DNA from 2 places in the Streptomyces rapamycinicus NRRL 5491 genome. Region 1 is predicted to be linked to the other one. Evidence: riboswitches for the same ligand, from Rfam matches in the RefSeq annotation. Region 1 holds a riboswitch; the other holds the start of a gene.
What was found. A riboswitch is a leader RNA that binds a small molecule or an ion and turns the genes downstream of it on or off. The one in region 1 is predicted to bind ZMP and ZTP.

Region 1 (15,576 bases):
GTGCAGCTGGGCACCCCGGAGGAGATCGTCGGCTCCCCGGCGGACGACTACGTACGGGACTTCGTCCGCGACGTGCCGCGCGAGCAGGTGCTGACCGTGCGCCGCGCCATGCGCCCCGCGACCTCCGACGAGCAGGACGGCGGGCCCGCGCTGGCCCCGAGCACCACGGTCGCCGACGCGATCGAGGCCGTGGCCCGCACCGGCGGCCCCGCGCGCGTCGTGGACGGCGGCCGCTGCCTGGGCGTCGTCGACCACGCCTGTCTGCTGAGCGTCGTCGCGGGCCTGGACGGCAAGGAGGTGGCCGCGGCATGAGCCCCATCTCGACCCTCTCTCCGCCAGGTCGCACCGGGGGGCGCGTATGAGTGCCACCGCAACCCGCCCCTCCACCGACCCCGCCACCGAACCGGCGGCCACCGGGTCGGCGGCGGACGAGACGCGCCCGTCCCTGTTGAGCGCCGTCGTGCACAGCCATGCCGCGCGCAAGCTGGCGGTGCTCGTGGTGATCGCCGTCGTGCTGGTGCCGATCGCGCACGCGAAGTGGGCGAGCGGCAGCTGGCCCGACGCGCTGACCGTCGATGTGTCCGGACCGCTCGGAAGGGCCAGCGACTGGATCCTCGACAACCGGGACAGTCACTGGATCTTCCTCTACTTCTTCGGCCACATCAGCAACGTCATCATCATCGGCGTCCGCGCCGTCTACGTCGCCCTGCTCGCCCTCGGCTGGGCCGGTGTCACCGCCGGGCTGACCTTGGTCGCCTGGCGGGTCGCCGGGGTGCGGATCGCGGTGACGACCCTGGTGTCCTTCGCCGTCTGCGGACTGCTGGGCATGTGGGTGCCGACGATGCAGACGCTCGCGCTGATGGTCATCGCCGTCACCGCGTCCGTCGTCATCGGCGGACTGCTGGGGCTGGCCGGCGGCCTCTCGGAATGGGCGTTCCGGGTGCAGAGGCCGGTGCTCGACACCATGCAGGTGCTGCCCGCGTTCGCGTATCTGCTGCCCGTTGTGATGATCTTCGGCAACGGTGTGCCCGGCGCGGTGCTGGCCACCGTGATCTACGCGGCTCCGCCCATGGCCCGGCTCACCGCCCTCGGCCTGCGCGGCGCGGACGCCGGGGTGCTGGAGGCGGTGACCTCGCTGGGCGCCACCTGGCGGCAGCGGCTGCTGTCCGCCCGGCTGCCGCTGGCCCGCAAGGAGCTGCTGCTGGGCGTCAACCAGACGATCATGATGGCGCTGTCCATGGCCGTGATCGCGTCCGTGATCGGCGGCGGTGGTCTCGGTGACCGCGTCTACCAGGCACTGTCCAGCGTTGACGTCGGCAAGGCGCTCGCCGCGGGACTCCCCATCGTGCTCCTCGCCATCGTGATGGACCGCACCATCGGAGCGGCGGGCGAGCGGATCGGCGAGCCCCCGGCCGAGGGCGGGCCCCGGCTGCTGCGCGGCTGGCCCGCGTGGGCGGGCGTCGGGGTGATCACCGTGGTGGTGACCCTCGTCGGACGGCTGGCCGGGTCCCAGACCTGGCCGACCGGGTGGACCGTCGCCATCGAGGAGCCGGTCAACCAGTTCAAGGAGTGGATGGTCGACCACCTCTACACCGGAGTGCCGGTCGTCGGCGGCACTGCCGAATGGGCCGCGGACTACGTCAAGTGGATCCTCGACCCGCTGCGTGAGGGGCTGCAGGGCATCCCGTGGTACGGAATCCTGCTGATCGTCGCGGCGCTGGCCTGGCTGATCGGCACCTGGGGCACCGCGCTGACCGCCACCGCCGCCATGGCGGCGATCGGGGTGCTCGGGGTGTGGGCGCCGTCCATGGACACCCTCTCCCAGGTACTGGCGGCTGTCTTCGTCACGCTGGTCCTGGGTTTCGCGATCGGCATCTGGGCCGCGCGCAGCACCCGGCTGGAGCGGATGATGCGACCGGTGCTGGACATGTTCCAGACCATGCCGCAGTTCGTGTACCTGATCCCCGTGGTCGCGCTGTTCGGTGTCGGCCGTGCCCCGGCGGCCGCCGCGGCCATCGTCTACGCGCTGCCCGCCGTCATCCGCATCACCACCCAGGGGCTGCGGAACGTGGACCCGGCGGCGCTGGAGTCGGCGCGCTCGCTCGGTGCCACCCAGGGGCAGCAGCTGCGCCAGGTTCAGCTCCCGCTGGCCCGCCCGGCGCTGCTGCTCGCCGTCAACCAGGGCGTGGTGCTGGTGCTGGCCGTGGTCGTCATCGGCGGTCTGGTCGGCTCCGGCGCGCTCGGCTACGACGTGCTGTTCGGCCTGGCGCAGGGCGATCTGGCCACCGGTCTGGTCGCCGGCGCGGCGATCGTCTGCCTGGGGCTGATGCTCGACCGGGTCACCCAGCCGACCTCGCGCCGCGACAAGAAGGGGGCCTGAGATGGCTACGGCCCGTACGCATCGCCTTCGGCGGCTGCTGATGGCCGCCACCGGGGCCACGGCCCTGCTCACCGCGACCGGCTGCGGCGCGGCGGACATGACCAAGCAGTCCTCGCCGTACGCCAATGTGGGCGGCGCGAAGAGCGTCACGCTCTCGGTCCAGTCCTGGGTCGGCGCCCAGTCCAATGTCGCGGTCGCCCAGTATCTGCTGGAGCACGAGTTGGGCTACCACGTCGACACCGTCCAGGTGGACGAGATTCCGGCGTGGGACGCGCTCAGCCAGGGCCGGGTGGACGCGATCCTGGAGGACTGGGGCCACCCGGAGCAGGAGCAGCGCTACGTCAAGGACAAGAAGCTGATCGTGCCGGGCGGCGGCCTCGGCGTCACCGGCCATATCGGCTGGTGGGTGCCGAAGTACTTCGCCGACGCCCACCCGGACGTCCTGGACTGGAAGAACCTCAACAAGTACGCGAAGACCTTCAAGACCGCGGAGAGCGGCGGCAAGGGCCAGCTGCTGGACGGTTCACCGTCGTATGTCACCAATGACAAGGCGCTGGTGAAGAACCTGAAGCTGAACTACCAGATTGTCTTCGCGGGTTCGGAAGCGGCGCAGATCACCCAGATCAAGCAGTTCGCCAAGTCGAAGAAGCCGTTCCTGTCGTACTGGTACGAGCCGCAGTGGCTGTTCAACCAGGTGCCGATGGTCGAGGTCAAGCTGCCCAAGTACACGGACAAGTGCGCCAATGAGGGCACCAAGGACCCCGAGTCCATCGACTGCGCCTACCCGACCACACCGCTGCAGAAGTACCTGAACGCGGACTTCGCGAAGAAGGGCGGCAAGGCGTCGGCATTCCTGAAGAAGTTCCACTGGACCAAGGAGGACCAGAACGAGGTGTCCGAATTGATCGCCTCGAAGGGGATGTCGGCGCAGGACGCCGCGAAGAAGTGGGTCGAGGCGCATCCGGACGTCTGGAAGAAGTGGCTGCCCTGAGCCCGGATCGCGCTCAGGGCGGCCTGGGCGACCGGATTACTTGAGGAAGCCCGCGGTGTCGAGATCGAGGCCGAGCGGTTCGGGGAGCGTCAGTTTCTCCCCGAACATCGCTCGGTGCTCATCGCGGTAGAGGCCCTTCCCGTCGGGATGCGAGTACACGGTCGTGCTCCCGTCGCCGTCGTGCGGGTCGATCAGCAAATAGATCGGCACGTTGGAGTGCGCGTAGCCCTTGACCTTGGCTGTGAGATCGCGGTCCCGGGTAGAAGGCGAGGTGATCTCGGCGACGAGCAGAACGTGATCAGCGTTGAGCTGCCAGTCGTCGGGGCTGCTTGTGGCGCCGGATTTGTAAACGACCAGGTCAGGGATGTATCGCTCCTCGGTGGCGGGCAAGAAGACTGTCGTGGTGTTGGTGACGAACCAGTCCTCCGGTACTCCCTGGTTGAGCCATCGCTGCAACCGCGCGTAAAGCTCGTTGTGGAAAATCGTGGGCGTCGGTGAGATGACGATCTCCCCCCCGATGAGTTCCGCTCGCTTCCCCTCCGGCAACTCAAGCCGGGCATGGATATCGAGCAGAGTTTCGAACTCTTGGTCGGGCAGTGGCGCCGTCATCACGAGACCTCCCATTGGCGGGTCCCCCTTCTGGCTGTGTGCCTTCGTGCCGTACTGCCATGCGGGGGCCTGTCACCATCATGCGTTATGTGGTGACTCCGCCGTCGGTTAACGGCCCCCGTCGTCAATAACGACGACGGGGGCAGATGGTCACACGTTCGGCTTGTAGGCACCGGGGGCCATGCGGGTGGTCACACCGATCCGGTTCCAGGCGTTGATGGTGAAGATCAGGGCGATGAGCTGGGCCAGCTCCCGCTCCTCGAAGTGCTTGGCGGCCCGCTCGTAGACCTCGTCCTGGACGAAGCCGTCGGTCAGGACGGTGACGGCCTCCGTCAGGGCGAGGGCTGCCTGCTCCTTCTCGGTGTAGAGGTCGCCGGCCTCCTCCCAGGCGTTGAGGAGGTACAGGCGGTCCTCGGCCTCGCCCGCCGCGCGGGCGTCCTTGGTGTGCATGTCGATGCAGAAGGCGCAGTGGTTGAGCTGTGAGGCACGGACCTTGACCAGTTCGGCCAGCGTCGGGTCGACGCCCTTTCTGGCGGCCGCGTCCAGGGTGACCATGGCCTTGTAGACCTCGGGGGCTGCCTTGGCGAACTGCATCCGGGGGCCGTGTGCGTGAGAAGTTCCGGTAGTCATGGCTCCACGCTAGAGGCCGGGCGGCCCAGGGGTATGGTCCATTTCCATGACGGATTCATGGGCCACTTCGAGGAGTGACCCCGGACAGCGGACGGACGCCCCCGGACAGCGGGCGGACGGCCCGGCCGGGCCGGGGGCGGATCTCCATCTGGATCTGCTGCGGGGCGGCGGGGCCGGGGTGCGGGACGCGCTCATCCGCGCCCTGCGCGACGCCGTCCGCGGCGGGCGGCTCGCACCGGGCACCCGGCTGCCCTCCTCCCGCTCCCTCGCCGCCGACCTCGGTATCGCCCGGAACACCGTGGCCGACGCCTACGGGGAACTGGTGGCCGAGGGCTGGCTGACGGCCCGGCAGGGCTCGGGCACCCGGGTCGCCCGGCGCGTCGTACCGCCCGAGCCCGCGCCGCCGCGCACACCCCCGCCCGCCGCCGTGGCCGCCACCCGGCCCACCTACGATCTGCGGGCCGGTCAGCCCGATGTCTCGGCCTTCCCCCGGTCCGCCTGGCTCTCCGCGGCCCGGCGCGCCCTGACCGCCGCGCCGAACGACGCCTTCGGCTACGGCGACCCCGCCGGACGGCCCGAGTTGCGGCGGGTCCTGGCCGACTATCTGGCGCGCGCCCGCGGGGTGCGGGCCGCGCCCGAACGGATCGTGGTCTGCGCGGGGTTCGTCCAGGGGCTGGCCCTGCTCAGCAGGGTGCGGGCGAAGGCCGGACACCGTGAGGTGGGCGTGGAGTCCTACGGGCTCGACGTCCACTGGAACGTGATGCGCGGGGCCGGGCTGCGCACCGTGCCGCTGCCGGTCGATCAGCGGGGTGCGCGGACGGCGGAGCTGGACCGGTCGGCCGGGCTGCGGACCGTTCTGCTCACCCCGGCGCATCAGTTCCCCACCGGGGTCTCGCTGGACCCCGACCGGCGCGCCGCCGTGGTCGACTGGGCGTCGCGGGTGGGCGGGCTGGTCCTGGAGGACGACTACGACGGGGAGTTCCGCTATGACCGTCACCCGGTCGGGGCGCTCCAGGGGCTCGACCCCGAGCATGTGGTCTATCTGGGCACCGCCAGCAAGAGCCTGGCGCCCGCGCTGCGGCTGGCGTGGATGGTGGTGCCGGACCATCTGCTGGACGACGTCCTGGCGTTCAAGGCGACCGGGGAGTGGCAGTCGGGCGCGCTGGACCAGCTGACGCTCGCGGAGTTCATCGACTCCGGGGCGTACGACCGCCATGTGCGTGGCATGCGGATGCGCTATCGGCGGCGCCGCGACCAACTGGTGGCGGCGCTCGCCGAACGCGCCCCGCGGGTGCGGGTCACCGGCATCGCGGCGGGGCTGCACGCGGTGCTCCAACTGCCGCCCGGTACCGAGCGGTCCGTGGTGCAGGGCGCGGCCTGGCAGAGCCTCGCCCTGGAGGGGCTGTCCCGCTACCGCTACCGCGAGCGGCGGGGGCCGGACGAGCCCGGACCGGGTCCGGACGGGCAGTCGGACGCGCTGGTCTTCGCCTATGGCGCCCCGCCCGACCACGCCTTCACAGGCGCGCTGGAGGCGCTGTGCCGGGTGCTGCCCTGACGCCCCACACGTCGGTCAGGCAGTCCCCGTCCAGCACTAACTAGAAAACACGCAGCGTGTACGTCCCCTCCTGGTTCAACATGCAAGACCACCCATGGGTGCGCGGGGAACCGAGTTCCGCCAGGAATATCCCCATCGCTTTACATTGGGCATGGGTCTTGAAGTTGCCGATAACTGACTGCGACCGTTACGAAGCAAAATGCAGCTCCTTAGAAGGTAATTTCAGCAGATAGCGTTGGCCGCTATCCGCAACAGGACATCACGGAGATCCACCGGGATCATCAGCCAGAATTGTTCTGATCCGGCACTACCTCGTGGCACCGAACGGGGGCGGTACTGAGGGGAGGTTCGATGGAGATCCGCTTACTGCGCTACGTGGTGACTTTGGCCGAGGAGCTGCATTTCGGGCGGGCGGCCGAACGGCATCACATCTCGCAGCAGCCCTTCGGGCAGTACATCCGGCGTCTCGAACGCGAGGTAGGCGCTTCGCTGTTCGAGCGGACCAGTCGGCGGGTGACCCCGACCCCGGCGGGTGTGCGGCTCGTGGCCGAGGCCCGGGTGCTGCTCGAGGTGGTGGACCAGCTCGCCGAGCGCGCCAGGTCCGAGGGCGCGGGACGGGACGAGCGGACGCTGCGCCTCGGGGTGCTCGGATTCGGAGCGGGGCAGCGGTGGGATGACCTGCGTGCGGCGCTGAACGCTCAGGTACCCGGATTGTGCGTCGACTACGTCGACCTGGACTGGTCCACGCAATACCGCGCCGTGCTCGACCGCACCGTGGACGCCGGGATCATGTGGCACGCCGGTCCGGTGGAGGGGTTGCGGTCCGACGTCGTCCTGTCGTCACCCCGCGTCGCGGTGGTGCCCGCCCGGTCGCAGCTTGCCGATGCCACGTCGCTGACCATGGACGATGTCGCCGACGGGCCATGGCTGGCGACTCCACGCCTGAGCCCGGCCTTGCGCGAATGGCTCGGCCCCGCCGCCGAGCCGGGGCCGAACGCACCGGTCGTCCGTCAGCCGGCCGCCATCCCGACCGCCGTCGCCACCAGCGGATACATCTCGCTGCACGCGGAAGTGGCACGCGACTTCTATCCACGCCCCGATGTGCGGTTCGTTCCCCTGGAGGGAGCGGCCCCGGAGATCGCCGTCGTCACACGAGCCGACGACAAGCGGCCGACCATCGCCGCCCTCCGGCGAGCGGCGCGCTTCGCGGAAGCGCGAGGTTAAGGTGGTCGGTCACGGCCCCGGGCGGGACGAGGGCCGCGGGTGGGACGACTGCCTCGGAGGAGATGACGGCCTCGGGGGACAGGAACGGGGAGACGGGGATGGAACGGAAGACGACACGGCGGCTGCGGTCGAGCACGGTGATCCTGGGCGGTATGGGCGCGCTGGCGGCGGCACTCACCTCCTGTGGTTCGGAACCGGACAAGCGCTGTGTGGACCGGGACAGCTATGACGCGGTGAACGGCTATCGGGTCGTCGACTCCAGTGCCTGCAAGGGCTCTTCGTCCACCACGGGCGGCAAGGGCAAGAAGAGCCGGGGCACATCGGGCGTCGACGGCGAGTGGTACTACGACTCCGATGTCAGCGGCCGCTGGGCGGACTACGGCACCTTCGACAAGAGCAAGGCGGCCGACCGGGGCGGCTTCGGCTGCTCGGGCTCCGGCGGCGGCTGAGCGGGCCGCCCCACGATGAAGCGCCACACCATCGACCCCCGCCCCGACTGGCAGTCCACGGTGGAGGAGCAGGGGGTCATCTATCCGCTGACCCGCTACCCGGACGGCTCGCTGCGCCCCTACTGGGACGAGAGCGCCTACTACGCCTTCTCGCTGCCCGAGGTCGAGGCGCTGGAGGAGGTCGTCGAGGAGCTGCACCGGATGTCGCTGGCGGCGGCCGCCCATATCGTCGGGACCGGCCGCTTCGCCGACCTCGGCATCGACGATCCGCGGCTGGCCGGGCTGATCGCCGAGTCCTGGCACCGCAGGGCCGAACAGCCCAGCGTCTACGGCCGGTTCGATCTGCGCCACGACGGTGAGTCGGGCCCGGCGAAGCTGCTGGAGTACAACGCCGACACACCCACCTCGCTGGTGGAGGCGGCCGGCGCGCAGTGGTTCTGGATGGAGGACCGCTTCCCGGGCGCCGACCAGTGGAACTCCCTCCATGAGCGGCTGGTGGACGCCTGGCGCGCTCAGGCGGCGCTGCTGCCGGCGGGGACGCCCCTGTACTTCGCCCATTCGGCCGGGGACGAGCTGGGCGAGGACCTGATGACGGTGGCCTACCTCCGCGAGACGGCCGAGCAGGCCGGGCTGAGGACCGAGGCGATCTCCATGGAGGACATCGGCTGGGAACGGCTGTCGGGCCGCTTCGTGGACAAGCGGTTCCGCTTCATCCGGAGCTGCTTCAAGCTCTACCCCTGGGAGTGGCTGGCCACCGACCGGTTCGGCCCGCATGTGCTGGACACGCTGGACAACGGCGGCGGCACCGGATCCACCCTGTGGATCGAACCGGCCTGGAAGATGCTGCTGTCCAACAAGGCGCTGCTGGCCGTGTTGTGGGAGCTCTTCCCGGGCCACCCCCATCTGCTGCCCGCCTACCTCGACGGCCCCCGGGAACTGGCCCGCACCACCGGCTATGTGGCCAAACCGCTGCTGGGCCGCGAGGGAGCGGGAGTCACCGTGCATCCGCCGGGCGAGGAGCCCGTCGTGCGCGACGAGCCGTGCTGCTACCAGGAACTGGCGCCGCTGCCCGACTTCGACGGCAACCGCGTGGTGCTCGGCGCCTGGGTGGTCGAGGGCGAGTCGGCGGGGCTCGGCATCCGCGAGTCGGCGGGGCTGGTGACGGATGAGTACGCGCGCTTCCTCCCGCACGTCATCCTCTGAGCCGCGCGGGCCCACCGAGCTGTACGGGCCCACCGAGCTGTACCGGGGCCACCGAGCTGTACGGGCCCACCGAGCGGTACGCGTTCACTCGGCCAGCACCGCCCTCAGCTGATCCAGCCCCCACTCCAGATCCTCCTCGCTGATCACCAGGGGCGGGGCGATCCGGACCGTGGTGCCATGGGTGTCCTTGACCAGCACTCCGCGGTCCATCAGCCGCTCGGAGATCTGCCGCCCGGTGCCCCGCGACGGATCGATGTCCACACCCGCCCACAGCCCCCGGCCGCGCACCTCCTGGATCCCCCTTCCCAGCAGCAGCCCCAGCTCCCGGTGGAGCAGCTCGCCCAGCGTGGCCGAGTGGCGCTGGAACTCCCCGGTCCGCACCATGGCGATGACCTCCAAAGCGACCGCGCAGGCGAGCGGGGAGCCGCCGAAGGTGGAGCCGTGCTCCCCGGGGCGGTGCACCCCGAGGACCTCGCGGGAGGACACCACCGCCGACACCGGCACCACCCCGCCGCCCAGCGCCTTGCCCAGCACATAGGCGTCCGGGACCACGCCCTCGTGCTCACAGGCGAAGGTGGTGCCGGTGCGGCCGAGGCCCGACTGGATCTCATCGGCGATGAACAGCACATTCCGCTCCCGGGTCAGCTCCCGGACCCCCGCCAGATAGCCGGGCGGCGGCACCACCACCCCCGCCTCGCCCTGGATCGGCTCCAGCAGCACCGCGACCGTCTCCTCGGGCGCTGCGTCGAGCGTCGCCGCCATCGCCGCCAGATCCCCGTACGGCACGATCGAGAACCCCGGGGTGAAGGGGCCGTGGTCGGCGCGGGCCTCGGGATCGGTGGAGAAGCTGATGAGGGTGGTCGTCCGGCCGTGGAAGTTGTTCCCGGCGGCGATGATCCTGGCCCGGCCGTCCGGGACGCCCTTGATCCGGTAGCCCCATTTGCGGGCGGTCTTGACGGCCGTCTCCATCGCCTCCGCCCCCGTGTTCATCGGCAGCACCATCTCCATGCCGCACAGCTCGGCCAGCTCGGAGCAGAAGGCGCCGAAGCGGTCGTGGTGGAAGGCGCGGGACGTGAGGGTGACCCGGTCCAGCTGGGCCTTGGCGGCCTCGATCAGCCTGCGGTTGCGATGCCCGAAGTTGAGCGCCGAGTATCCGGCGAGCAGATCGAGATAGCGGCGGCCCTCGACATCGGTCATCCAGGCGCCTTCGGCGGACGCGACGACGACCGGCAGCGGATGGTAGTTGTGCGCGCCATGGGCCTCGGCGGCGGCGATGGCCCGCTCCGCGGAGCGTCCCGGTCCCATCTTGTCCTCCTTGTCTCACTAGCTAGAGTGGGGGTGCGCACCGTGACTGGCGAGCCGAGCGTGGAACCGACCACGAGGAAGCGATGCGCGGCCACAGCGCCACGAGGTGCCGCCCGCCTGGGCACCCCGGGACACGACCGGACCGTCACCGATCGCCCCGGAGGAACTCGATGAGCCTGCCCCTGTCCCATCCCGCCCTGCTCGCCGCCGACCCCGAACTGGCCTCCCTCGTCGGCTCCGAGGAACTGCTGCAGTCCGAGACCCTGCGCCTGATCCCGAGCGAGAACTATGTCTCCGCCGCCGTCCTGGAGGCCTCCGGGACGGTGTTGCAGAACAAGTACAGCGAGGGCTATGCGGGCCGCCGCTACTACGAGGGCCAGCAGGTCATCGACCAGGTGGAGACCCTGGCGATCAACCGGGCCAAGGCCGTCTTCGGCGCCGAGCACGCCAATGTCCAGCCCTACTCCGGCTCGCCCGCCAACCTCGCGGTTTATCTGGCCTTCGCCCGGCCCGGTGACACCGTGATGGGCATGTCACTGCCCATGGGTGGTCATCTCACCCACGGCTGGGGCGTCTCCGCCACCGGCAGCTGGTTCCGCGGTGTCCAGTACGGGGTGCGGCAGGACACCGGCGTGATCGACTTCGACCAGGTGCGCGGGCTGGCCCGCAAGGAGCGGCCCAAGCTGATCTTCTGCGGTGGCACGGCGGTGCCCCGCACGATCGACTTCGCCGCCTTCGCGGAGATCGCCCGAGAGGTGGACGCCGTGCTCGTGGCCGATATCGCGCATATCGCCGGTCTGATCGCGGGCGGCGCCCATCCCTCGCCCGTCCCGTACGCCGATGTCATCTCCACCACCACCCATAAGACGCTCCGGGGTCCGCGCGGCGCGATGCTGATGTCGCGCGAGACCCATGCCAAGGCCATCGACAAGGCCGTTTTCCCCGGGCTCCAGGGCGGTCCGCACAACCAGACCACCGCCGCCATCGCGGTGGCCCTGCACGAGGCCGCCCAGCCCGCCTTCCGTGACTACGCCGGGGCCGTGGTCGCCAACGCCAAGGCGCTCGCCGGGGAACTGCTCGCCCGCGGCTTCGACCTGGTCTCCGGCGGTACCGACAACCATCTGATCCTGATGGACCTGACGCCCAAGGAGGTGCCGGGCAAGGTCGCGGCCAAGGCCCTGGACCAGGCCGGGATCGTGGTGAACTACAACACCGTCCCGTACGACCCGCGCAAGCCCTTCGACCCCTCCGGCATCCGGATCGGCACTCCCTCCCTCACCTCGCGCGGTCTGACCACCGAGCACATGCCCGCGGTGGCCGACTGGATCGACCGCGGGGTGACCGCCGCGAAGAGCGGTGACGAGGGTGCCCTCACCAAGATCAGGGCCGAGGTGTCCGAGCTGATGGCGGCCTACCCGGCGCCCGGTCTGCCGACCGGCTGACCCCCGGCGCGGGGCCCTGCCCGGCCTCCAGGCCGGGCAGCGGCCGCCACCACTGCTCCTCCAGGATCCGGTCGTCGTCGGCCACCGGCACCGGCAGGCCCACGATCCGGGCCAGCACCCGCTCGACCAGCGTCTCCCCGCCCGCCGCCGGGACGCCGCCCTCCGCCGCCCCCGAGGGCGCGCCGCCCTCCGGCGCCACGCCGCCCTCCTGCGACACGCCGTGCCGCGACGGCGCGCCGGACGGCGGTATCCCCGGCCCCCGCCCGAGCGCCCGCAGCTCTCCGGGCAGCCCCTCCTCGGCCATCTCCCGCGCCTCCCCACTCCATCTCATCGGCCGTCTCCCTCTCGGTCTCCGACGTCTCCGACGGCCCCAGCAGCCGCTCCAGCCGTCTCAGGGCGCGGCTCAGCCGCGATTTCACCGTGCCGCGCGGCCAGCCCAGCGCCTCCGCGGTCTCCCCCTCGTCCAGATCCAGCAGATAGCGGTAAATCACCACCCGCCGCTGCGGCTCGCTCAGCTCCTCCAGCGCGGCCAGCAGCCGCGCCCGCCGCTCGCCCGCCAGCGCCACGGCCGCCGGATCGGCTGACTCCGGTATCACCGGCTCGGCTCCGGCGAGCAGCGCCCCCTCCCGGTCCGCCGCCGTGCGCCTCCGGCGCGCCGAGCGCACCGCGTTACTCGTCTCATGGGCGACGATCCGCAGCAGCCAGGGGCGGAACGCCGCCTCGCTCTGGAACCGCCCGAGCGCGAGATACGCCTTCACAAAGGCGTCCTGCACCACATCCTCGGCATCCGCGCCCGCCCCGAGCAGCCGGGCGGTGCGGTGCGCGATCGGCGCATGGGCCCGCACCAGCTCGGCATACGCCTCGGCGTCGCCGGCCCGCACCCGCGCGATGATCTGTGCTTCACCAGTCCTCACACATCTCATACACCGGCGGACGGAGTCCGGTTCCACACCTGAGAGAATGGGTGCCATGGCCCTCGATCGTCCCCGTGCGCTCTCCGGTATCCAGCCCACCGCAGGTTCCTTCCATCTCGGCAACTACCTCGGTGCGATCCGGCAGTACGTCGCGCTGCAGGAGACCCACGACGCGTTCTACACCGTGGTCGACCTGCACGCGATCACCGTGCCGCAGGATCCGGCGGAGCTGCGCGCCAACAGCCGGCTCGCCGCCGCCCAGCTGCTCGCCTCCGGCCTGGACCCGGACCGCTGCACGCTCTTCATCCAGAGCCATGTGCCCGAGCACGCCCAGCTCGGCTGGGTGATGAACTGTCTCACCGGCTTCGGCGAGGCGTCCCGGATGACGCAGTTCAAGGACAAGTCGGCCAAGCACGGCGCCGACCGGGCCACCGTCGGCCTGTTCACCTACCCGATCCTCCAGGTCGCGGACATCCTGCTCTACCAGGCCAATCACGTCCCCGTCGGCGAGGACCAGCGCCAGCACATCGAGCTCACCCGTGATCTGGCCGACCGCTTCAACGGCCGCTTCGGTGAGATCTTCACCGTCCCCGAGCCGTACATCGTCAAGGAGACGGGGAAGATCTACGACCTCCAGGACCCGACGATCAAGATGAGCAAGTCGGCGTCCACGCCGAAGGGCATCGTCAGCCTCCTCGACGAGCCCAAGGTCTCGGCAAAGAAGATCAAGAGCGCGGTGACCGACCTCGAGACGGAGATCCGCTTCGACGAGGAGAAGAAGCCGGGCGTCAGCAATCTGCTGACCATCTACTCCACCCTGACCGGCACCGCCATCGCGGAGTTGGAGCGCCGTTACGAGGGCAAGGGCTACGGCGCGCTCAAGACCGACCTCTCCGAGGTGCTGGTCGAGTGGGTCACGCCGTTCCGCGAGCGGACCCAGGAATACCTGGGCGACCCCGCGACGTTGGACGGAATCCTGGCCAAGGGCGCGGACAAGGCCCGAGCCGTCGCCGCCGACACGCTGGCCGCCACCTACGACAAGGTGGGCTTCCTGCCCGCCGTTCGCTGAGCGGCACACCGGCCGCCGTGCGCACCACCCGGTGAGCACGGCGCGCCCCGCGCCCGTACCAATACGGACGCGCGGACAGCGGAACACACCGGTCCGGCCCCCTGACCAGGGGGCCTTTGGACGGGTGTGCCAAAGGACCGAGGAATCTAGCCGCGAGGGCGGCGCAGCCGCCACACTGACACGGGTGCAGCGGCCAGAACCCAGCAGCCCGGGAGGGCCAGGAGGGAGAACGCAGTGGGGACCGTAACGCTCGGCGTTTCGATCGCGGTCCCGGAGCCGTACGGCAGCTTCCTCCAGGAGCGGCGCGCGGGCTTCGGGGACCCGGCCGCCCATGGCATCCCCACGCATGTGACCCTCCTGCCGCCGACCGAGGTCGACGTCTCGGCGCTGCCCGCCGTGGAGGACCATCTGGCGCGGGTCGCGGCCGAGGGGCGGCCGTTCCCGATGCGGCTGGAGGGCACCGGCACCTTCCGGCCGCTCTCGCCGGTGGTCTTCGTCAGGATCGTCGAGGGCGCGGAGGAGTGCGCGGCGCTCCAGGAGCGGATCCGGGCGGAGTCCGGGCCGTGCGCGCGTGAGCTGCAGTTCCCGTACCACCCGCATGTCACGGTCGCGCACGGCATCGACGAGGAGGCGATGGACCGGGCGTTCGTGGAGCTCAAGGAGTACGAGGCCGCGTGGACGATCACCGGCTTCGCGCTGTACGAGCAGGGGGCGGACGAGGTCTGGCAGTTGGACCGCGAATATCCCTTCGGGGCGGATGAACAGCCGGGCGGTGCCCAGCCCGTGGTGCCCCGTCAGGCCGATCTCTCGCGCCCGGCGGCACCCTCTCACTGAGCGCTCCGCCGGAACGCTCCGCCGGGGTTCCGGTGCGTCGGTCAGCCGCGGGCCCGTCGTGGCCGGTCGCGCCCACGCGGCGGAGCCGCACATCAACACGGCCCCGCCCCCCTGCGGGGCCCGCCCAGCCGGGAGACGGCGCGGGGCAGCAGGCGGGGTGCCGCCGTCATCAGCCGCAGCGCGCCCGGCACCCAGACGACCGGGGCGCGCCGCCGCAGCCCCTCCTCGATGGCCTCGGCGACCGCCTGCGGCGTGGTGGCCAGCGGTGCGGGCCGCAGCCCGGCCGTGAGCTTCGTACGGACGAAGCCGGGGCGTACGACCATCACATGGACGCCCGTGCCGCGCAGCGCGTCCCCCAGCCCCCGGGCGAACGCGTCGAGCCCGGCCTTGGCGGAGGCGTGGATGAAGTCGGTGCGGCGGACCCGTCCGGCGGCGGCCGATGAGAGCACCACCAGCGAGCCATGGCCCTGGCGGCGCATGGCGTTGGCGCAGATCAGGGCCGCGGAGACGGCGCCGGTGTAGTTGGTCTGGGCGACCCGGACCGCCGCCGGGGGATCGGTCTCGTCCCGCGCCTGGACGCCCAGGACGCCGAAGGCCAGCAGCACCAGGTCGATGTCGCCCTCGGCGAAGACCTTGCCCAGGGTCACCTCGTGGGCCTCGGGGGCGAGCGCGTCGAAGGGCACCGTAAGGGTGTCGGCACCGAGGTCCCGCAACTGCCGCGCGGTCGACTCCAGGGCGGGCGAGGGACGGCCGGCCAGCCAGACCGTACGGGCGCGGCGGGTGATCAGGCGGCGGACGGTCGCCAGGGCGATCTCGGAGGTGCCGCCCAGGACGAGCAGCGACTGCGGGGAACCGACGACGTCCTTCATGGGGGGAACTTATCCGCACGATCCGGAGCATATGGAGTGATCGTGCGTCCGTATGCGCGCCCTCACCGAAAAGAGTGATGAGGGGAGCGCCGGTCCGGGGAA
Region 2 (15,576 bases), 4.9 Mb from region 1:
TGAGCGTCGAGCGTCTCCCGCACCAGATTCAGGCGCCCGTCGGCGAGGTCTTCCGCCAGGTCGTTGACGAAGTCGAGGCGCTGGCTGCCGTCGATGTACATACGGCACGCCTCGCGGTAGTCCATTGCCGGATCCTCCCCGGCGATCAGGCCCGCGATCAGCATGAACGCCGGTAGCGCATAGGCGTCGACGTAGCGCTGATAGTCCGCCTCGGTGGCGAATCCGGTGAACTCCAGCTCCGTGGCGGCCGCGTCGAGGAAGTCCTCGACCCGGCCGCGCATCCCGGGGTGCGCCGAGACGGTGTGCAGCAGCGGCCGTACGGCGGCCTGATCGCTTCCGCCACCGGCCAGACCGTCACGTACCTCCTTCACCCACTCCGCGCAGGCCCCGGCGCGCTCCGCGACGGGGCCGCTGTCGAGGAGGGTGTCGGTGCGGTGCATGAAGGCGGTCGCCGCGATCACATGCGGCAGCAACGGCGGAGGCAGCAGCAGGCGCACGGCGAGGTAGGAGCTGCGCCGGTAGCCCGCGACCAGTTTCCGCTGCCGCGTGTAGTCCTCGCGCAGACTGGGATCGCCGACCCCCGCGGCATCCAGCGCCCTGTCCCACAGGCCCATGCCCGACCACCCTCCAGGTTCCTCGGTCTTCCGGCGTGTCTTCATGTGTTCTTGCCTGGTGCCGCGGGTGCCGCGGGTGCCGCGGGTGCCAAGCGTGCCACCGGCGGCAGCGGTGAGTGCTGCGGCGAGGCTTGGAATGCCTGGATCACGAACGCGGCGAAGCGCCGGGATGCCGCGACCCGGGCTGCCTTCGACGTGGTGTGGATGCCCCTGTTCGCCATGAGCATCAGGACCAGGTCGTCCAGGACGAAGTCGGGGCGCAGATGGCCTGCGTCCTTGGCGCGGTGAGCCAGTTCGGCGATCGCCCTCAGCGCGTATTCGCGCTCCGCGACGAAGTCCATCGCGTCGGGGAAGGTCGACATGAAGGCTTCGGTGAAGCCCCGGCTGCGGGCGTGCAGCTCACAGGTCTCCTCGATCACGAGGCAGAAGCCGAGCCACGGATCCGGCTCGGCACGCCCCTTGTCGACGATGGCGCGGCATGCGCGCATCTCGTCCGTGAAGGCTTCGGTGGCCAGCATCTGCTTGGTCGGGAAACGGCGGTACAGCGTGGCGGGGCCGACCCCGGCGTACCGGGCGATCTCCCGCATCGGCACCTTCAGCCCTTCGGTGGCGAACAGCGCGCGGGCCGCGTCGAGGATGCGCTCCCGGTTGTCCGTGGCGTCGGAGCGCAGGGTGTGAGGCAAACGGTCGGTCACCGCTCTCACTTTAGCCAAGTGGACGGGGGCGTCCGTTAGCGTCCCTCGGGCCGGTTCCGATCGACCCCGGCGATCTCACCGATCCCAGAGCAAGGAGACGACCTTGAAAGCAGTCGCGATCCAGGCGTTCGGACCTCCCGAAGGTCTGGCAGTGATCGACATCCCCGTCCCGACCCCCGCCGCCGGACAGGTGCTGATCGCCAACGAGGCGATGGGCGTCGGCGGCTCCGACGCCGTGATCCGCCGCGGGACCCTCACCGGCTACGGCTTCAAGGAAGGCCATATCCCGGGCAGTGAGGTGGCGGGCACCGTGGCCGCGGTCGGCGACGGCGTCGATGCGTCATGGGTCGGTCGGCGGGTGTGGGCCTTCACCGGCGTAAACGGCGGCTACGTCGAGCAGGCGATCGCCGCGGTCGAGGAGATCCTCCCCCTCCCCGCGGGCCTCTCCGCTGTCGACGCGGTGACGCTGGGAAGCTCCGGAATCGTGGCCCACTTCGCCCTGTCCCATGCCCACTTCGCTCCGGGCGAGTCGGTGCTGGTGCGGGGCGCGGCCGGCAGCCTCGGCATCATGACGGTCCAGCTCGCGGCGCATGGCGGTGCCGGGGCGGTGGCGGTCACGACGTCGTCGGCCGAGCGTGGCGACCGGCTGCGCAAGCTCGGCGCCACCCATGTGCTGGACCGCTCCGGTGAGGGAGGCGACGCCGCCCCCTCCGGCGACGCTCCCTCCGGCTACGACGTCATCATCGACATCATCGCCGGTGCGGACATGCCGTCCTTCTTCGCCAAGCTCAACCCGAACGGTCGCATGGTGGCCGTCGGCGCGGTCGGAGGCATGCCACCGGCGGACTTCGGCATGGCGATGATGGCGGCGTTCCAGAAGTCGATGTCGTTCGCCGCCTTCAGCGCCGCCACCGTGGCCGAGCCCGATCGCCGTGCGGTGCGGACCGAGCAGTTCGCCGCCGCGAGCCGCGGCGAACTGCATACGGTGGTGCACGAGCTGCTGCCGTTGGAACAAGCCGTACTGGCGCACCGGAAGATGGACACCGGCGAGGTGTTCGGCAGGATCGTACTGACACCGTAACCCGCGACGCGATACCGGCGACCGTGGGACGCGTGGCACCGTACGTACCCCGGGGGATCTTCCCGGCCGGGTGCAGGGAGGACGCGTGGAATCGGTGAACGGGCAGAGCGGCGGCGACACGTGGCCCGCGGGGCTGGACGAGGCGATCCGCGCCACCGCGGCCGACATCGCCGCCACACTGCGCGGCGCGTCCGGCACCGGGGCTCCGGTGCCCGGGTCGCGATGGACGGTCGGGGAGGCGGCGGCGCATCTGGCGCAGGCCAATGAGCTGATGGCACACCTCGCGGACGGGAAGGAACGCGGCTACGGGGACGGCACACCGCAGGGGCTGGCGGAGGCGAACCAGCGCGCGCTCGCCGCGTTCACCGAGCGCCGGGCCGAGCCGCTGGCCGCCATGATCGTGGAGCAGGCCGACGCCTTCCTCCAGTCGGCGGCTCAGCCCGCGACACGCGGGTCGCATGCGTCACGCGACGAACTGGTCACACCGATGGGCCCGATGAGCCTGGAGGTACTGGGGTCGTATCTGCTGACCCATATGCTCGGCCACGGCTATGACCTCGCCCGTGCGCTGGGCAGCCCGCATATGCTCGACCGGACCCGGGTCGAGCTGACCCTGCCCTTCCTCACCACGGCCATGCCACGGGTGTTCGACACCGCCGCCACCGCCGGGCTCACCGCCCGCTACGCCATCCGCCTGAGGGGTGGCGCCTGTTTCGGCGCCACCTTCACCGACGGTGCGGTGACCGTCACACCGCGGCCGCCGAGCCGCCCGGACTGCACCATCCTCACCGAGCCCGTGGCCTTCCTCCTCATGGCGCTGGGCCGCCTCGGACCGTGGAGCGCCGTCGCCAGGGGCCGCGTCCTCACCTGGGGCCGCAAGCCCTGGCTCGCGCCCCGCTTCCCCGCGCTCTTCTCGCCGCCCTGATCCACCCCGTGGCTCAGGTGGCGCAGGACGGATGGCCCCAGCCGTCGGAGTTCTTGCTGATGCTCTCGCCCTTGGCGTAGGGCGTACCGCAGCGGCACCGGCCGGGGAACTTCGCCTTGATGGACCCCTTGGAGCCGGTGCCCCTCCTCGTGCCGGTGCCGCTCCCCCGCCCCTGTGCCGCCGCCGTACGCGGGCGCGCCGTGCCGCCACGACCGGCCGAGCGTGTCCCCGTCCGGGCCTCGGGCGGCGGCAGGGCGGAGCCGAGCGAGGTGCCCACGGGCTGCTGGGTACGGGCCGTGTGGCTGGCCGCCCGGTCGGCGGCCGCGTTGAAGGGGTCGCCGTCGACCTGGTGCGCCGGCACGTAGACGAACTCCACCGTACGGCCGTCCAGCAGCTCATCGATGCGCATCACCAGCTCGCGGTTGGCCACCGGCGACCCCGAGGCGGTCTTCCACCCCTTCTTCCGCCACCCGGGCAGCCATGTGGTGACCGCCTTCATCGCGTACTGGGAGTCCATGCGCACCTCCAGCGGCACGCCCGCGTCGGTGGACTCCAGCAGCTCTCGCAGCGCGGTCAGCTCGGCGACATTGTTGGTCGCGGTGCCCAGCGGCCCGGCCTCCCAGCGCTCCACCTCGCCGCCGGTGCCCGCGATGACCCATGCCCAGGCCGCGGGCCCGGGGTTTCCCTTCGATGCCCCGTCACACGCGGCGATGATCTGTTCAGCCATAGGCCGATACTGCCAGCTCCGCTGATCCGGCCCGACGGCAGACCCTTCGGTCGGCCCGCTCCGCGACCCCGGGGCGTCCACCGGATCCGCGCGGAACGGTCACATCGTGTACACGCGTTCGGGCGTCACACGTGCGAGTCTCCGAGGGCTTGTGCCTTGAACGTCCGTACTCGCGGCGCCAGTTGGCGGCCCGGGTACTCGTCTCGGAGAGGACACCCCCCACATCATGTCCACTCATCGCGCGCGCCGGTCACGGCGCCTTCCCCTGCTGGCTGTCGTGGCCGCGGCCGGTGTGGCCGCCCCTTCGGTCGCCGTCGCCAACACACCTGCCCCGGCGGACACCACCCGGCCCGCGGCCGTGCAGGCGCCCGACGACTACTACCAGGACGCGACGGGCAAGAGCGGCCCGGAGCTGAAGGCCGCGCTGCACACGATCATCAGCGAGCAGACCAAGCTGTCCTACGACGAGGTCTGGGACGCGCTGAAGTCCACGGACGAGGACCCGGACAACCCGTCGAACGTCATCCTCCTCTACTCCGGCCACTCCCAGGCCAAGGACGCCAATGGCGGCGACCCCGACGACTGGAACCGCGAGCACGTCTGGGCGAAGTCGCACGGCGACTTCGGCACATCCACCGGGCCCGGCACCGATCTGCACCATCTGCGCCCGGCCAATGTGAAGGTGAACAGCATCCGCGGCAACAAGGACTTCGACAACGGCGGCGAGGAGGTGCCCGACGCCGCGGGCAACCGCACCGACGACGACTCCTTCGAACCGCGTGACCAGGTCAAGGGCGATATCGCCCGGATGATCCTCTACATGGCCGTCCGATACGACGGGGACGACGGCTTCCCCGACCTCGAGCCCAACGACAAGGTCGACAACGGCTCCGCGCCCAACATCGGCCGTCTCTCCGTACTGAAGGAGTGGAGCGCCGAGGACCCGCCCGACGACTTCGAGAAGAACCGCAACGAGGTCATCTACGACAGCTTCCAGCACAACCGGAATCCGTTCATCGACCACCCGGAGTGGGTCGACTCCATCTGGAAGTAGTCCAGCCCCCGGCCCTGGTCCCCTGCCCCGGCACGAAGACGCGCCGAGGCAGGGGCGCCGGTCCTGTGGTAGGCAGTCCCCGTGCTTATCCTTCTGCCGCTGCCCGACCGGGACTTCGACGTCACCGAGGTGGCCGTGCCCTGGAAGTCGCTGACCGACCTCGGCCATGAGGTGGTGTTCGCCACCGAACACGGCGACGGTCCGCCCGCCGCCGATCCGCTGCTGCTCACCGGAGTGCTCTTCGGGCAACTCGGCGCGGAACCCGAGCCCAAGGAGTTCTACGAGCAGCTGACCGGCGAGACCTCCTTCCGCCATCCCGTGGCGTGGGCGGACCTCCGGCCCGAGGCGTACGACGGGCTGATCCTGCCGGGAGGCCACGCCCCCGGGATGCGCCAGTACCTCGGCTCCGGCCTCCTGCGCGAGAAGATCGCGGAGTTCTGGCGGCTGGACCGCCCGGTGGGCGCCATATGCCACGGCGTACTCGCGCTGGCCCGCACCCGCGACCCGGCCACCGGCCGCAGTGTGCTCGCCGACCGGCGCACCACCTGTCTGCCCGGCTACATGGAGCGGACCGCGTACTACCTCACGGCCTGGCGACGTGGCCGCTACTACCGCACCTACCCGGCCTACGTCGAGGACGAGGTCGTCGCCGCCCTGGACGACCCCGCCCAGTTCGAACGCGGGCCCATCGAGCTGCGGCGCCGTGGCACGGCCACCGATGACAGCCCCGCGTTCGTCGTCCAGGACGACACCTACCTCTCCGCCCGCTGGCCCGGCGACGCGTATCTCTTCGCGCGGCGCTTCGCCACCATGCTCGCCTGACCGGGCTCGCCTGACCGGCGCGCCCGTCAGGACGGGCGCTGCGTGGCCAGTCGGAGAAGGGTGGTGGCGAGGACGTTGACGCCGTGGGCGCACGCTTCGGGGGTGGAGTACTCGCGGGGGTTGTGGCTGATGCCGTCGTACTCACCACGTACGAAGACCATGGCAGTGGGGCAGAGCGCGGCGATCTCCTGGGCGTCGTGTCCGGCGCCGGAGAGCAGGGAGATGTGTTCCAGGCCGTGGTCGTCGGCGGCCTGCGCGATGACCTTCTGGAGGCGCTCGTCGAAGGGGATGTACGCGGTCTTGGCCATGCGCCGGGTGGCGAGCGTGAGCCCCGGCGTGCCGTCCTCCAGGGTGCGCAGGAAGGCCGTGAGGTCCTCCTCGGCGCGGGCCATCCGGGCATCGTCGGGGTTGCGCAGGTCGACGGTGAGCTCGGCGCGCGCCGGGACGATGTTGGTCAGGTCCGGGTGGACGGCCAAGTGGCCGACGGTGGCGCGCAGTTCGCCGTAGGCGCCGGAGTCGACCATGGACCGCAGGTGGACGCCGATCCGGGCGGCGGCGAGGCCGGCGTCGGCGCGCAGATGGGTCGGGGTGGTACCGGCGTGGGCGGCGCGGCCGTGGATGGTGATCTCCTGCCAGGAGATGCCCTGAACGCCGGTGACGACACCGACCTGGACATCGTTCTCGGCGAGCACGGGGCCCTGTTCGATGTGGCACTCGACGTAGGCGTACGGCGGGTCGAGATGTACATCGGCGGGGCCGTGGAATCCGGTGCGGATCAGCTCGCCGCCGAGGGTGCGGCCGTCGCGATCGGTCAGGGCGTGGGCGTACTCCGGTGAGAGGCGCCCGGCGGCGACCGCGCTGCCGAGCATGTCGGTGCCGAAGCGGACGCCTTCTTCCTCCGTGAAGACACCGATCTCGACGGGGCGGCGGGTGCTGATGCCCCGCTCGTCGAGGATCCGCACGACTTCGATACCGCCCAGGACACCGAGACAGCCGTCGAAGGCACCGGCGGTGGCCACGCTGTCGATATGCGACCCGGTCAGCACGGGAGCCGCCGTGGGGTCGGTGCCTTCGCGGCGGCCGTAGATGTTGCCCATCCGGTCGATCCGGACCCTCAGTCCGGCCTGCTCCATCCATGCGATGACCTGACGCCGCCCGGCGGCGTCGGCGTCGGTGAGGGCCAGCCGGTCCACCCCGCGCAGACCGGTGCGCTCGTCGTCGTACGCGCCGATCTCGGCGAGGTCCATCAGCGACTGCCAGAGCCGGTGGCCGTTGACGGTGATCGTGTCGGGGGTGGGGCCGGTCATGTTCGTTCTCCCATGGCTGGTCGGACGCGGATGGGTCGTCAATTGTCCGCGGTGGTGGTGGCGGGGTTGGCGGTGCTGCCCTCCGTGCTCAGCAGCACCACGGTGGAGGCGGGGCCGAGACCCAGTGCGGCGCGGCGCTCGTCGGCGCCGTCGCCGGTGAGCGCGGCGCGCGGTCCGGCGAGCGAGGAGGCGCCGCAGGGGCCGCTGGAGATGCCGAGCCGGGCGAGGTCACCCGCCGCGCGGGCGCTCGCGGCATCGGGGATGGCGATGGCCGCGTCGAGCCCGTCGCGCAGCTGGGGCCAGGCGATGCTGGAGGGAGTGCCGCAGTTCAGTCCGGCCATGATGGTCTCGCCGGTGGTGACGCTGACCGGTTCGCCACGCATGAGGCTTTCGAGGACACACGGGGCGGCCGTGGGTTCCACCGACAGCAGCGCCGGGGGCGGTCCGGCCGGGCGGCCGCGGTAGTGGGTGACGACGGCGTGGGCCAGCGAACCGACGCCCACCGGGATGGCGATGAGGCCGGGCGTCCCCGCTCCGGCGGCCGCGAGTTGTTCGTCGATTTCGGCGCAGAGCGTGGAGTAGCCCTCGACGATCCAGCCCGGGATCCGTTCATAGCCGGGCCAGGCGGTGTCCTGGACCAGGAGCCCGCCCGGTGCGGCGGACGCCTCGGCCGCCCGGCGCACGGCCTCGTCGTACGCGCCCGCGACCTGGGAGACCTCCGCCCCCTCCGCGGCGATGGCCGTCACGGCCGCCCGATGGACACCTCGCGGAACGAAGATCCGGGCGCGGTGGCCGAGCAGCCGTGCCGTCCGGGCCACGGCGCGGCCATGATTGCCGTCGGTGGCACTCACCAGGGTGACGGGCACGGTGGCATCGCCCCGCGCGGCCCGCGCGGCGAGGGCGCGGTGCACGGCCCAGGACGCGCCCAGGGCCTTGAAGGCGGGCAGACCCAGTCGGCACGACTCGTCCTTGACGAAGACCCGCCCGACACCCAATTCGGCTGCCATTGGCGGGAGTTCGGTCAGCGGGGTGGGGGCGTAGCCGGGCAGGGCGGTGTGGAAATCCCGTACCCCGGTGGGGGCGGGCGGACAGGTCCAGGCCCGGGCGGCGGGGCGGGCGAACCACGGTGGCTCGGCGGTGGAGGAAACGTATGCGGACACGTAGCCAGCGTGCGGCCGACGCCTCCCATCGGTCCAGCGAATGTTTCCCATCTATATTCATCGGGAGAACTGACGAATGGCGAGCCCTTCACAGCGAGGAGAGCGGGACCCCCGTGTTCGATCTGCACCGACTGCGGCTGCTGCGCGAGCTCAAGCACCGCGGCACCCTCGCGGCCGTCGCCGCCGCCCTCTCCTACAGCCCCTCGTCCGTCTCCCAGCAGCTGTCCCAGCTGGAGGCGGAGGTCGGTGTCCGGCTGCTGGAGCCGGTGGGACGGCGGGTGCGGCTCACCGAGCAGGCGGAGATCCTCGTCGCCCATACCGAGGCGGTGCTGGAGCGCTTGGAGCACGCCGAGGCGGACATCGCCACCTCCCTCACCGATCTGACCGGCACCCTGCGCATCGCCTCGTTCCAGACGGCCACCCTCGCCCTGGCGCCCGGCATGCTGAGCCTGCTGCGCGACCGTCATCCCGGCCTTCGGGTGCACGTCACACAGATGCCACCGGAAACGGCCCTCCCCGCGCTTCAGGCCCGCGATTTCGACCTTGTCGTCGCCGAGGAGTACCCGGGCAATCCCAACCCCCGGCCGCCCGGTCTCGAGCAGGAGGATCTGCTCGACGACCCCCTCCACCTCGCGCTGCCGCCCGTACCGGCCGGTGAGCGGAGCGGCACCGGGCCCGATCCCCAGGGCGGCCCCACCGCGTCGTTGCGCTCGCTCGCCGGTCATCCCTGGGCCATGGAGCCCGAGGGCACGGCCGCCCGCCACTGGGCCATGACCCTGTGCCGGAACGCCGGTTTCGAGCCCGATGTGCGGTTCGAGACCACGGACCTCCTGATCCATCTCCGCCTCGTCGAGCAGGGCCACGCCGCCGCCCTGCTCCCCAGCCTCGTATGGAACGGAGCGCCCCCGACCGTCGCCGTGCGACAGCTCCCGCGGGGCCGGCGCGCCCGCCGTGTCTTCACCGCGGTACGCCGGGGCCGCAGCCGCCACCCGGCGATCGCGGCCTGTCGCCACGCGCTGCGGCAGGCGGCCACGGACGTGGCCACCCCGGCCGGCGTCTGAAACCAGAGCATGGCCGGCCCCGACCGCGAAGGCATCGTCGGCCCCGACCGCGGACGGCCGGGGCCGACGATGAGTACGCTCAGGCTCAATCGTCCTTAGTCGTCAACGCACTTGGGGTACTTCGAGCCACGGTTGCAGTCGTGGTAGTCGTACTTGCTGACCCGGAACTTCTTCCCCTCGCCGCCCTTGGCCGGATCGACGACCAGGTAGAACTTCTTCCCGTCCTTGACCTTGTCGCTGACTGTCCCATCAGGGCCCCGGTCAAAGTCCTGCGCGCACCCGGCGAGTGTGAGGGCTGAACATGCCAGGAGGGCAAGGGCAAGGCGACGCATGTCGTGCTCCGATCAACGTGAGGATTGCGAGACAGTCTAGGGGGCACCGGATCATGGCCCGGCCAGGGGTGGCATTCGCCCATCCGCGGGAAAACGCCTGATGGACGGCGGCGGGAAAAGAGGAGAAAAACGCCCGGCAAAGGCCGTCCGGGGTGCCCTACAGTGGTGTCCGGGCCGTGACTGGCGCTGAGGTGGAGCACCACCGGGGAGCGGCCTGACGATCGGGTCGGTGCCGTGCGCCTGGGCGAGTAGTCGGTAACGCCTGGGAGGCGACCTTGTCCTCGACACAGACGGCCCAGCTCATGGATGGCGCCGGTCTTGCCCGGCGCATCGTGGCGGAAGCGGCGGGCCACGCCTCGGACATCGCCCGACGCACGGGAGCCACCCCCTGTCTGGCAACGGTGCTGGTGGGCGAGGATCCCGCCTCGGCCACGTATGTCCGTATGAAGCGCGCCCGCTGCGCCAAGGCGGGGATCGCGTCACGGTTCGTCGCGTTGCCTGCCGCCACGACGACCTCGGAGTTGGTCGACACCCTCGGCTCTCTGTCCCAGGACCCCGAAGTGCACGGCATCCTGCTGCAGCATCCCGTCGGGGCTCATATCGATGAGCGGGCGGCGTTCGAGGCCATCGCTCCCGAGAAGGACGTCGACGGCGTCACCATGAACTCCTTCGGGGCCATGAGCTTCGGGTTGCCGGGGTTCGCGTCGTGCACTCCGGGAGGGATCATGCGCCTCCTGGACGAGTACCGCGTCGAGCTCGCGGGGCGGCGCGCCGTGGTGGTGGGCCGTAGCCCGATCCTGGGCAAGCCCGTTGGAATGCTCCTGCTGGCCCGGGACGCCACGGTGACGTACTGCCACTCCAGGACCGCCGACCTGGGCGCGGTGCTCCGGGAAGCCGATGTCGTCGTGGCGGCGGTGGGCCGGCCCCGGCCCATCCACGGCGAGGACATCAAGCCGGGCGCCGTGGTGATCGATGCCGGATACAACCCCGGCAATATCGGCGATGTCGACTTCGACTCCGCGCGTGAGCGCGCCCGGCTGATCACTCCGGTGCCGGGCGGGGTGGGGCCCATGACCATCGCCGTCCTGCTGGCACAGACCGTGGACGCCGCCCGGCGGCAGACGGGGCTGACCGGCGTACGGGTGGATTGCTGAGCGGTCGGCTAGGGACGGATGTAGGGCCGGGTGATGATCTCCATGTTGTGGCCGCCGGGATCGTCGAAGTACGCGCCACGGCCACCGAAGAGACGGTTGATCCGGCCGGGATCGGTGTGGTTGGGGTCGGCGTAGTAGGTGACGCCGACCGCTTCCAGACGGGCGATCATCGCGTCGAACCGCTCATCGGGCACGAGGAACGCGTAGTGCTGCGGCTGTATCGGCCCGTCGCGCTTCTCGTAGTAGTCGAGCGTCACGCCGTTGCCGAGATCGACGGGCAGAAACGGGCCGAACGGCGCTCCGACCTCCACCCCCAGAATCGCGGCGATGAACTCGGCGGACAACTGCCGGTCGTGGGCGTAGACGGCGGTGTGATTCAGCTGGACGGCGGTGGCCGGGGACTCGGAGTCGTGCTGGGGCTGGGCGTGGTGGGGCATCTGTGGTGGTGTCTCCGCATCGTGGAATCCGCTGGAACAGGCGCCACATCCGGGCGCCAGGAGGAAGGACACGGAGAAAGGGGCGGGCCTCTGGCCCGCCTCGGGCTCACGCCGAGGCCGGGCGCCTCACTCGTGCGTGGCCCATGGCCGACCCGGCAGTCACGTCGCCGAACTTACCATCGGCGGTCCGGCTCCGTACAACCGCCGTCGAATGCGCTGGAGTCGAGTGCACTGGAGCCGAGTGCACTGGAGCTGCCCCGGCCGGGTCCGGCCGAAGTACCCCTTGCTCGACGACCCCGCGGGTTCGGCCAGGCTCGCGGAGGACGCCCGGCGGCGCCTCGCGCACGGCGACCCGGCCGAGGCGCTGGCGCTGGGCCGCGATCTGCACTGGGCGTCGGCCGGTGACCCCGTCAGGGAGTCGCTGGCGAACGAGCTGCCGGTCGGCGCCTACCAGGCGCTGGGCCGCCCCTCCCTCGCGGGGATCGCCCAGGCTCATCACGACCATCGCGACCTGCGCGACGTCATCGCCCTCGGCTCCCGCCAGGGGATGTCCGACGGATCGTGACGCCTGCGGCGGGCCGCTCCCCTCCCCGCCCCTTCCCACAACTGGGGCTCCGCCCCAGACCCCGGGTCCAGGGGCGAAGCCCTCGCCACGCGGCGGACACCCCGCAGCACCGGACCGGGCACGCCCCTCCCCCACGGCTGCACGGTTGCCCCGCCCCCGCCCCCGCCCCCGCCCCGGCCCCTGCCGCGGCCGCCGCACCACTGGAGCGCTGGAGCGGGAGCGCCATGTCCGTTTTCCGCCAGCACGCCTCCCTCCCAGGGCGCACAGTGGAGGTGTGATGAGCGACGACAGCAGGTACGAGGCGGTGTGCAGCCGCGACGCGCGATTCGACGGCGAGTTCTTCTTCGGCGTCGCCACGACCGGGATCTACTGCCGGCCGAGCTGCCCCGCCACCACGCCCCGGCGCAAGAACGTCCGGTTCTTCCCGACCTCAGCCGCCGCGCAAGGCGCGGGGTTCCGGGCCTGCCGCCGCTGCCGTCCGGACGCCGTGCCCGGCTCCGCCGACTGGAACGCGCGCGCCGACGCCGTCGGCCGCGCCATGCGGATGATCGGGGACGGGGTGGTGGACCGGGAGGGGGTGTCCGGGCTCGCCTCGCGGCTCGGGTACAGCGCCCGGCAGGTGCAGCGGCAGCTGACGGCCGAGCTCGGCGCCGGGCCGGTGGCGCTCGCCCGCGCCCAGCGCGCCCACACCGCGCGGATCCTGCTGCAGACCACCGCGCTGCGGGCCTCGGAGATCGCGTTCGCGGCCGGGTTCTCCAGCGTCCGGCAGTTCAACGACACGCTGCGCGAGATCTACGCCGCCACCCCCACCGAACTGCGCGCCGCCCGGCCGGAGAAGTCCTCCCTGCCCGGGCCCGCGGGGGCGCCCGGCGGGGTCCTGGGGACCAACGGCGGCACCAACGGCGGAACGGCCGGGGTGCCGCTGCGGCTCGCCTACCGCGGTCCGTACGACACCACGCAGGTCTTCGACTATCTCGCCCGACGTGCCCTCACCGGCCTGGAGGAGATGGTGGGCGCGCCGGGCGCCCGGACCTACCGCCGCACCCTGCGGCTGCCGCACGCCTGCGCCGTCGTCGAGGTCGACGAGCGGCCCGGTGACGGCTGGCTGGAGTGCCGGCTGCGCCTGGCCGAGCTGCGCGATCTGACCACCGCCATCCAGCGGATCCGGCGCCTGTTCGACCTGGACGCCGATCCGTACGCGGTCGCCGAGCGCCTCGGCGCCGATGCCGCGCTCGCGCCCCTGGTGGCCGCGCGGCCGGGACTGCGTTCGCCGGGCACCACCGACCCGCATGAGCTCGCCCTTCGCGCCGTGCTCGGCCAGCAGGTCTCGGTGGCCGCCGGGCGGGTGCTGGGCGATGGGCTGATCGCCGCGTACGGCAAGCCCCTGGAGCGGCCCGACGGCGGGCTCACCCATCTCTTCCCGCGCGCGGAGGACCTCGCCGAGGCGCCGCTGGCCGAGCTCGGCATGCCGGAGAGCCGCCGCGGCACGCTGCGCACGCTCGCCGCGGCGCTCGCGGACGGCACCGTGCGGCTGGACGCGGGCGCCGACCGCGACCGGACCGAGAAGGAGTTGCTGGGGCTGCGCGGCATGGGCCCCTGGACGTCCGGTTACATCAGGATGCGAGCGCTGAGCGACCCCGATGTACTGCTGGAGTCGGATGTCGCCGTACGGGCCGGGGCCCGCGGCACCGGGGCCCATCTGGAGGACTCCGAGGGCTGGCGCCCCTGGCGCTCGTACGCCATGCACCACCTCTGGAACGCCCCGCGGCCCCGGCCCGCGTGACCCCGCCGGGAGACACCCGCCGAGGGAGACACACCACCGAGGGACACCCGCTGGGAGACACCCGCCGAGCGGCACCGCGTCCGCCAGCTCATCGCCGGGAGGGGTGTGCCACTCTGCGCGCCGGGCAATCCGCCGCCGGGAGGGGTGAGCGGTCGGCGGTCGGCGGTCGCCGAGGAGGTGCACGGGCTCAACCGGCGGCCGCCGGGGAGGTGAACGGGGTCAACGGGCCGCCAGGTCGCGCACCGTGCGCAGCCCGGCGGTGACATCGGCGATGGTCGCGCAGTCGCCCACCGCCGCCCCCACGGGCAGGACGAGGTCCGTCGGGGGCCGGCGAGTGGCGACGGCGTCGGCCAGGTCGGACAGCGCGGCCCGCAGCCGGGCCGCCAGGGCGGGATCGGGCTGTGGGGCGCCCTGGTCGAGCCGTACGCCGCAGGCCGTGACCGCGTCCACGATCTTCTCCAGGGCCAGCACCACCGGCGCCCAGGCCGCCAGGTCACGGCCGAACGGCGGGTGTTCGGCACCGGCCACCTCCACCGCGCGGCGGGCGTCGGCGAGCGCGCGGTAGGCCTCGCGGCGCAGCCGCAGCCGGGTGGCGTACGGCGCCTCGGCGGTGAGCACCCGGTCGAGGTGGTCGCGGGTGGCGCGGACCGCGAGCGACAGCCGCACCGACACCTGGGCGCGCGGGCCGCCGAGCCCGGGCAGCGCCCCGGCGGCCAGCACCACACCGCAGGCCAGCAGCGTGTCGGTGAGCCGGGTGAACCCGGGGTCGGTGTCGCCGCCGAGGTAGACCAGGGAGAGCAGCAGCGGGGTGAGCACGGCGGTCTGCAGGGCGAAGTGGCGTACGGAGACGGGGATCAGCGCGGAGCAGACCGCCGCGACGGCGACCGGCCAGATGCCGGGGTCGTCCGCGCCGGGGGAGAACAGCGTGGCGAGGGCGCCGAAGACGGCCACGCCCACGGCGGTGCCGAGGGCGCGGGAGAGGGCCCGCGAGACGAGTGGGCCCATGTCGGGCTTGACCAGGAAGGCGGCCGTGGCGGGGAGCCAGTACCAGTGCGCGCCCGGCAGTTGCTGGGCGAGGGCGGTGCTGACGCCCACGCACAGGGCCACCCGGGCGGCGTACTCCCGGCCCGCCGGGCCGAGCGCACGGCGCAGCCGCTGCCGGTGGCCGGGGACCACCGCGCCGACGGGCGGCGCCGGTTCGCCGTCGAAGACCCGGGCGGCGAGCAGCACGGCCCGGTGCATGGCCACGTTGCCCTCGGTGTCGGGCACCGGGGCGGGCAGCCGGCCCGGTGGCAGTCCGGTCCGTACCGAGCGGGCCAGTTGGGCCGGGGTGCGCGCGATGCGCTCGGGTACGGGTTCGTCCTCCCACAGGAGGGTCAGGATGCCCTCGCTGAGCGCCCCGGCCACCGCCAGCCGGTCGCGCGACCGCCGTTCCTCCTCGTCGACGCGGTGCAGGGGGAGCCGATGGGCGTAGAGGGCCTCGTACGCCGAGTCGTAGGCGGCGGTCAGCTCGCGCCGGGCGGCCTGGCCGTCGTCGGTGCCGACCGCGGTCATCAGGTCGGCCAGGGCGTCGTACACGGCGGCCACCGCCTCCCGTTCGCCGGAGGGCGCGGCCTGGCGTGAGGGGATGACGCGTGGCAGCAGCGCGGCCATGGCGATCACCCATGCGGCGCCGATGAGCAGCAGGCCCGCCCGGGCAGGCGGGGCCACCGGGAGGGGCATGCCCGCGCCGACCACGGCGAGCACCATCAGCTGCACCCCGGCGGAGGAGCAGACCGGGCCGATGGCGCTCATCGCACCGGAGACCAGGCCGACGGCGGCGAGGGCGAGCGCGATCCACATCCCGAGGCCGAGCGTGC

Region 2: it holds a riboswitch for ZMP and ZTP, as region 1 does, so the genes downstream of both, LIV37_RS48300 (bifunctional 5,10-methylenetetrahydrofolate dehydrogenase/5,10-methenyltetrahydrofolate cyclohydrolase) here and LIV37_RS28910 (serine hydroxymethyltransferase) in region 1, are expected to answer to the same signal.

The regions. Positions count from the first base shown of each region.
Region 1 is NZ_CP085193.1:6,872,779-6,888,354, forward strand. It holds gene LIV37_RS28860 (quaternary amine ABC transporter ATP-binding protein) at 1-312, shown strand, start outside; gene LIV37_RS28865 (ABC transporter permease) at 359-2,380, shown strand; gene LIV37_RS28870 (ABC transporter substrate-binding protein) at 2,382-3,371, shown strand; gene LIV37_RS28875 (Uma2 family endonuclease) at 3,408-3,980, opposite strand; gene LIV37_RS28880 (carboxymuconolactone decarboxylase family protein) at 4,131-4,610, opposite strand; gene pdxR (MocR-like pyridoxine biosynthesis transcription factor PdxR) at 4,657-6,165, shown strand; gene LIV37_RS28890 (LysR family transcriptional regulator) at 6,517-7,389, shown strand; gene LIV37_RS28895 (hypothetical protein) at 7,488-7,838, shown strand; gene LIV37_RS28900 (glutathionylspermidine synthase family protein) at 7,854-9,041, shown strand; gene rocD (ornithine--oxo-acid transaminase) at 9,126-10,346, opposite strand; ZMP/ZTP riboswitch at 10,379-10,476, shown strand; gene LIV37_RS28910 (serine hydroxymethyltransferase) at 10,517-11,788, shown strand; partial or broken gene LIV37_RS28915 (RNA polymerase sigma factor) at 12,115-12,681, opposite strand; gene trpS (tryptophan--tRNA ligase) at 12,758-13,771, shown strand; gene LIV37_RS28925 (2'-5' RNA ligase family protein) at 14,006-14,605, shown strand; gene LIV37_RS28930 (decaprenylphospho-beta-D-erythro-pentofuranosid-2-ulose 2-reductase) at 14,698-15,474, opposite strand.
Region 2 is NZ_CP085193.1:11,760,060-11,775,635, reverse strand. It holds gene LIV37_RS48355 (squalene/phytoene synthase family protein) at 1-659, opposite strand, end outside; gene LIV37_RS48350 (TetR/AcrR family transcriptional regulator) at 656-1,309, opposite strand; gene LIV37_RS48345 (zinc-dependent alcohol dehydrogenase family protein) at 1,413-2,390, shown strand; gene LIV37_RS48340 (maleylpyruvate isomerase family mycothiol-dependent enzyme) at 2,476-3,315, shown strand; gene LIV37_RS48335 (ribonuclease H family protein) at 3,329-4,042, opposite strand; gene LIV37_RS48330 (endonuclease I family protein) at 4,269-5,096, shown strand; gene LIV37_RS48325 (type 1 glutamine amidotransferase domain-containing protein) at 5,178-5,918, shown strand; gene LIV37_RS48320 (Zn-dependent hydrolase) at 5,945-7,225, opposite strand; gene LIV37_RS48315 (diaminopropionate ammonia-lyase) at 7,264-8,385, opposite strand; gene LIV37_RS48310 (LysR family transcriptional regulator) at 8,499-9,446, shown strand; gene LIV37_RS48305 (hypothetical protein) at 9,542-9,778, opposite strand; ZMP/ZTP riboswitch at 9,945-10,031, shown strand; gene LIV37_RS48300 (bifunctional 5,10-methylenetetrahydrofolate dehydrogenase/5,10-methenyltetrahydrofolate cyclohydrolase) at 10,054-10,932, shown strand; gene LIV37_RS48295 (VOC family protein) at 10,941-11,369, opposite strand; gene LIV37_RS48290 (hypothetical protein) at 11,596-11,934, shown strand; gene LIV37_RS48285 (AlkA N-terminal domain-containing protein) at 12,212-13,717, shown strand; gene LIV37_RS48280 (FUSC family protein) at 13,937-15,576, opposite strand, start outside.